One region of the Blautia sp. AM29-29 genome, then DNA from elsewhere that is predicted to be linked to it. Evidence: predicted binding sites of a transcription regulator. Region 1 holds the regulator's gene; each other region holds the start of a gene.
The links. The regulator HrcA, encoded in region 1, represses chaperone genes, less so after heat shock. The targets are predictions, from matches to a motif close to TGTTAGCACTCNNNNNNNNNGAGTGCTAACA.

Region 1 (2,272 bases):
GCTGAAGAAAGAATGGCCGGTGGACGAAAAGGGAGAGCGCATCTATCAGATCACTAATATATATGAAGAAAAAGCAGAAGAACTCCTCATTGTAGAACTGTATACCGGCATCCACCTGGAAAACGGAGTCCAGTGCGGGCATTTTACGCTGTATCTCTGCGGGGAGCCGGACGGATGGAAACTCAGCGAAACGCGGATGATGGAATATCTGCAGAATCTGTAAACGAAAAAGCAAAACAGGGAGGACAGGGAGAAGAAAAACTGTCCTCCTGCTTTTGCTGCGGCGGAGACACCGGAAAGTCAGGATCCATACGGCCGCTTCTCATCGCTGATGCCGACCAGATAATCCAGACTGACCTGATACAGCTCCGCCAGACGGATGGCAATGGAGATCGGCAGCTGCCGGACGCCTTTTTCATATCGGGTATACACATCGCGGTTGCAGCCGAGATAGTCGGCAACCTGGCGGATCGTCAGATCGCGGTCCGTGCGCAGATCCTCCAGTCTCTGATATTTCATGATTCATCACCTCTGAGAAAATGCTACTAAATGGTCGTATCGAAATGGCAGAATCCTACCATACGGCTATAGCGCCTTTGAAACAGTAGAATGCAATAAAAAAGAAAAGTCAGATTCCTTTTCAGAAAGAAAACGGTTTATACTTTTTTCACAATTTCTTCATAGAAAAACCGGGAAAAGGTGTTGACAAACAAAAGGCAGAGTGCTATCTTAAGAGCATAGATGTTAGCACTCCACTGAAACGAGTGCTAACAGGACTATACAACAGGAAGGAGCTTATCTTAGTGGATACAGAATTGGATGAAAGAAAAAGAAAAATATTAAAAGCGATCATCCAGACGTATCTGGAAACGGGCGAGCCGGTCGGCTCAAGAACGATTTCCAAATACACGGATTTGAATTTAAGCTCCGCCACAATCCGGAATGAAATGTCCGATCTGGAAGAGATGGGTTACATCTTACAGCCCCACACTTCCGCAGGACGCATTCCTTCCGATAAAGGCTACCGCCTCTATGTAGATGAGCTGATGCGGGAAAAAGAACAGGAAGTTGCAGACATCAAAAACATGGTCATTGAAAAAACAGACCGAATGGAAAAAGTTCTGCAGCAGGTTGTCAAAGTCCTCGCTTCATCTACCAACTATGCAACGTTGATTACAGGACCGGAATATCACAGAAATAAAGTGAAATTCATCCAGCTCTCAAAAGTCAATGAAGAGCAGCTCCTGGCCGTCATCGTCGTAGAAGGCAACCTGGTGAAAAACCAGATGATCGACCTCGACGAGACCATCAACGATGAACAGATATTAAAGCTGAACCTGCTTCTGAACACACAGCTCAATGGCCTGACCATTGAAGAAATCAATCTTGGCATGATTAAGAAAATGAAAGAGCAGGCAGGCATCCACTCCGGCATCATCAGCAAAGTGGTCGATACCGTAGCGGAAGCCATCGCAGTCAGCGAAGAAGATGTGCCGGTGTACACCAGCGGCGCAACCAACATTTTCAAGTACCCTGAGCTTTCCGACAGCAGCAAAGCCAGCCAGCTGATCTCCACATTCGAGGAACGGCAGAAACTGGTCGATATGATCAAAGGAGCTGCCGAGGAGCAGGACGGAGAGGAAAATACCGGTATTCAGGTATACATCGGAAATGAATCTTCGATGGAACCCTTACGGGACTGCAGCGTGGTCACCACCACATACGATATGGGAAACGGTATGCGCGGAACAATCGGCATCGTGGGACCAAAGCGGATGGATTACGAAAATGTGGTAGATAACCTGAAAACATTAAAAGTTCAACTGGACGCCGTCTTCAAAAAGCCGGACACAGGTGAGTAGAAAGGTGGAATGATCAGTGAGCGAAGAAAATAGAAAGAAAGAGGAAACCATGGAAGAACCTACACGCGAGATGGAAAAAGAAACCGGAGCAGAGACCGATCTGCCGGAAACCGAACCGGCTGCGGAGCAGGAAGAAGCAAAGAAAGCAGCAGAGGCAAAAGAAGCGGAAGCTGCAGAAGAAACTGCTGAGGATGGCAAAGAACGAAAGTTCTTCAAAAAGAAAAAAGATAAAAAAGATGAGAAAATCGAAGAGCTGACTGACCGCCTGACCCGTCAGATGGCAGAGTTCGATAACTTCCGCAAACGCACCGAAAAAGAAAAAGCAAATATGTATGCCATTGGAGCAAAAGACATCATCGAGAAGATTCTTCCGGTTGTTGACAGCTTCGAGCGCGGACTTGCAACGGTGG
Region 2 (2,272 bases), on a different contig from region 1:
CAGATCAGAATTCCCTTTGATGATAAGACATTCCGTTATTGGAATATAAAAACAGGACAGTGGGAAACAGAAACAGGAACTTATCAGATTATGGTAGGTGCCAGTGTTGCAGATATTCGTTTAACAGGTATGACCGAGAGAACAGGAAACAGTAAAGGATATCCTTATAATCCGGCAAAATGCCTTACTATTATACAGGAATCGTGCAGAAAATATCAGATGAGGAATTTCGTGAACTTCTTGGTCATGAGATACCGAATGGAAGATGGAGTGGAAATCTGGAAATCAATGATGCAATCTGCCAGATGTATTATGCAAAAAGCAGACTTGCAAGACTGATATATAGATGTCTCACAAAAATGAAAAAGAAGAGTGAGGCACAGGGAAAGCCGGATCTGAATATTCTTTTTATTTACAACATGCCATTTAGAGGTATTGCCAAAATGACCGGCGGGGCAGTCAGTATGGAAATTGTTTGGAGTAAAATTTACATGGAGTTTGCTGGGGTATAATGTATTGCGTGATGCAACGGGAAATATACTGATCGGTGGTGGACTTGGCTATTTTATCAGTTATGAATTGGGGTCATTTCTTGCACAGTGTATTAATTTTCCACTGCAGAGAAATATTACTTTTAAAAGCCATGGAAATCCTGTATATCAGGCAATCTGGTATTTTGTTGCATGGGTGGTAATCTCACTGATTTGTAATGGATTTAATAATCTGTGGATGCCGGTTGCATCTGCATATGTGGCACCGGCAGTCTATAACATGCTTGTGACAATTATTACAGGTGGAGTTTCCATGGTGATTTTTTTCTTTGTGTTTAAAATTATTTTCCCAGAGGGGAAGGCTGAATAGAAGAAATTAGCAAGTATGCCTGAAATCTAATAATAAAAGAGATGAGGAGTAGTAAGAAAATCAGACAAATATATTTTTCCAAGAATTTGTCGTAAAAATGTGGTCAAACCAAGAAAATCGAGTGCGAAAGAGAATGTTACGCCATGCACAGCTCGGGAAAGAATTCCCTCGCTGTAGGGCTGTCGCCCTATAAAATAGCAAAAAAAGACGCCTTTGCAAGTAAACTAGCAGGGCGTCTTTTTTCACCATTTTGCATGGCTCGTAGCGTTCACAAAATCTTCACAAAATAATTAGCACTCGCCTCTTGACAGTGCTAATAATAAGTGTTATATTACAGCTAGAACAAAGGAAGAGGGATACAAAGAGAGGAAAAGAAGAAAACCTCCGGTATCCGGAAGCCTTTCCGTTCCAAAGAAACAGGTAAACAAAAAGATCCGGTGAAAAGAAAAACCGGAGAAAAAGCATGGATCAGGTTCCATGAGAAGAATAAGAAGGAGCGATGACTTATGTTAATGCCTAGTATTTTTGGAGAAAATTTATTTGATGACTTTTTCAACGATTTTCCGTTCTATGATTATGACAAAGAGATGAAGAATACAGAAAAGAAACTGTATGGCCGCAAAGCCAGCCATGTGATGAAAACAGATATTCGCGAGCTGGATAATGGCTACGAGGTAGTGGTTGACCTTCCGGGCTTCACAAAAGATGAAGTTCAGGCCACACTGGAAAATGGTTATCTGACCATCAGTGCAGAGAAAGGTCTTGACAAAGACGAGAAAGAAAAAGAGAGCGGCCGCTACATCCGTAAAGAGCGTTACGCAGGTGCATGCAGCAGAAGCTTCTATGTAGGTGAGGATATTACCGAAGAGGATATCAAGGCTGAATTTAAACACGGTCTGCTGAAACTCTTCGTACCGAAGAAGGAAGCAAAACCGGCTGTGGAGCAGAAAAAGACAATCTCCATTGAAGGATAAAAGAAAAAAAGCAAAAGCGTTTGCCGCCCGGGAATGTTAAAATTCCCGGGCGGCAAAATTTTTATCTTTTCTGGTACATCCCGAGGGAAAGAATCCGGAATACGCGGGCGGATATACGTGATTTTCGGATTCGGAAAATAAATTGTATACAATAATGTACTTGCTATTTGGGAACAGGTCGGATACAATAGGCGTGACAATTACAAAATGAGAGAACTCGTATCAAAAGGAGAAATCATGAAGAAAAGAAGAAGCGTACTTGCGCTGCTTTTAGTTGCAGCTCTTACTGTTGTACTTGGCGGATGCCAGGATGGCAAGGATGGGAAAGCAGATTCTTCCGATACCACAAGTTCTCAGGTATCAACGGAATCAACCCCGACAGGGGAACCTGTTATGGGAGGTTCCATCACGGTAGGAATTCCTCAGGACATTGAGGA
Region 3 (2,272 bases), on a different contig from region 1:
GGATACCTTTGAGGTTGAACGGATAGTCCATGTTCAGGTGGATCCAGAACAGCGGCTCGCGGTAGTCGTTGAAGACTTTGCGGTAGAATTCTTTATAATCCTCATCGCTGCACTCGTTTGGATGTTTGGTCCACAGCGGGTGGATATCACTGATGGAAACCGGGCGTTTGTTGATTTTTACTTTCTCTTTTGCCGGAGAAACCTCAACCTGCTCTTTGGTTCCGTCTTCTTTTTCTTTCTCTTCGTATTTTGCATCTTCATGGATATGCTCAACAACAACATCGTCCTCTTTTAATTCGCCTTCCTCGATGGTCTCGTATTCCTGCGGTGCGTTTGCTTTGGACAGGAAAATTTCAACCGGCATGAAGGAGCAGTATTTTTCCAGAACTTCGCGGACACGGTATTCGTTTGCGAATTCCAGGCAGTCCTCGTTCAGGAACAGAGTGATTTCGGTACCAACAGTTGTCTTGCTGCCCTCGGACATATCGTACTCGGTGCTTCCGTCACAGGTCCAGTGTACCGGGGTGGATCCTTCTTTATAGGAAAGAGAATCGATGTGAACTTCATCTGCTACCATGAAAGCAGAGTAGAAACCAAGACCGAAGTGGCCGATCATCTGATCTGAATTCGTTTTGTCTTTGTATTTCTCCAGGAATTCGGTAGCGCCGGAGAAGGCGATCTGGGTAATATATTCTTCGACTTCGTCTGCGGTCATACCGATACCGTTATCGATGAATTTTAAGGTTTTCTCATCCGGGTTTACAATCACCTGAATGGCTGCTTTGTAGTCATCCGGAAGTGCATATTCACCCATGCCGTCCAGTTTTTTCAGTTTGGTGATGGCATCGCAGCCGTTGGAAACGAGCTCGCGGACGAAGATATCGTGGTCGGAATACATCCATTTTTTGATAATCGGGAAAATATTGTCGCTGTTGATTGAAAGATTTCCATGTTTCGCACTCATGAGAAACACACTCCTTTTCTTATAAAAATATTTTGATCCAGCAAAGCGGGAATATCATGCTTTTTTAGATGTCTGCAGCTTTTTTACTGCTCTGATAGTTATAGTAATACTGGCACAGGGAAAAGTCAAGGGGAAATTAGCACTCGAGAAAAAAGAGTGCTAACAGAACGACGGAAAGTATTGAATTTACTGGTATTACGGTACTTTCTAAACTTTTTGTAAAGTCTGATCAGAAGGGCTGCGCAGTTGTTTCTGGAGAATGGATATGCTACAATGAAAAAGCATAGAAGCGTTTCGAACAGAAAGATTCCGAGGGTACATAAAAGAAAAATGGAGGAAATACATGACAAATGCGACAAAGGCGGCGCTGGAAGCGTCGTTAAAAAAGCTGCTTTTGAAAAAGCCGCTGGACAAAATTACGATCAACGATCTGACGACAGACTGCGGCATCAGCCGGATGGCGTTTTATTATCATTTTAAGGATATCTACGATCTTGTCGAATGGTCGTGCCTGGAGGATGCGACGCAGGCGCTGCAGGGGAAGAAAACGTATGAGACATGGCAGGAAGGCCTGCAGCAGATTTTTGAGGCAGTGCTCGAGAATAAACCATTTATTATGAATGTCTATCACTCTGTAAGCCGTGAGCAGATCGAAACATATCTCTTTCATCTGACGCACGATCTGCTGTACGGTGTCGTACAGGAAAAAGCAAAGGGAACCGGCATCTCCGAGGCGGATCAGAGTTTTATCGCAGATTTCTATAAGTATAGCTTTACCGGTGTCATGCTCGACTGGATCAAAGACGGAATGAAAGTGGATTACCATATGATTGCGGAAAAAATGCACCGCACGATGGAAGGAAATGTCGTCAATTCCATCCGAAATTTTGAAAAAAGAAATAAAATATAGTTACACTTTACAAAACAGGGCGGATGATAAAAATTTAATCATCCGCCCTGTTTTGTAAATGGAAAAGCGGGGAAAAATGAAGTAAGATTCAAATTGTCAACAGACAATGGCAACACAAATAGAAACTTGTAAAACAAAGAAAGCAGCATAACCTATACGAACCGGAAATTCGAAAAAACATTCCGGCAGTCGTATTTAGAAAAGAAAGGATGAACGTCTATGTCAAAAAAAGGATTAAAATTCGGAATCGCATCAGCAGCAGTCATCGGAGCTGGAGCAGCAGTGCTGCAGGCAAAAAACAAGAGTGAAGCAAAAAAAGCAGCGGAGACAACCACTGTAACATCAGAACCAAAGAATGATTACCGCAACACCGAGCGCGGAAAAGATAAGAAAAACAG

Region 2: a site for HrcA is predicted at 1,150-1,180, ahead of DW769_RS06285 (Hsp20/alpha crystallin family protein). Genes of this name have one in related genera too.
Region 3: a site for HrcA is predicted at 1,099-1,129, ahead of htpG (molecular chaperone HtpG). Genes of this name have one in related genera too.

Annotation. Positions count from the first base shown of each region.
Region 1 covers NZ_QUJD01000018.1:4,508-6,779, forward strand. Annotated here, with positions in the region: gene DW769_RS12795 (hypothetical protein) at 1-223, shown strand, start outside; gene DW769_RS12800 (helix-turn-helix domain-containing protein) at 301-519, opposite strand; gene hrcA (heat-inducible transcriptional repressor HrcA) at 804-1,862, shown strand; gene grpE (nucleotide exchange factor GrpE) at 1,912-2,272, shown strand, end outside.
Region 2 covers NZ_QUJD01000006.1:185,807-188,078, reverse strand. Annotated here, with positions in the region: partial or broken gene DW769_RS06295 (glycoside hydrolase family 3 C-terminal domain-containing protein) at 1-476, shown strand, start outside; gene DW769_RS06290 (hypothetical protein) at 472-861, shown strand; gene DW769_RS06285 (Hsp20/alpha crystallin family protein) at 1,368-1,835, shown strand; gene DW769_RS06280 (ABC transporter substrate-binding protein) at 2,073-2,272, shown strand, end outside.
Region 3 covers NZ_QUJD01000016.1:50,364-52,635, reverse strand. Annotated here, with positions in the region: gene htpG (molecular chaperone HtpG) at 1-964, opposite strand, end outside; gene DW769_RS12090 (TetR-like C-terminal domain-containing protein) at 1,308-1,874, shown strand; gene DW769_RS12085 (oleate hydratase) at 2,094-2,272, shown strand, end outside.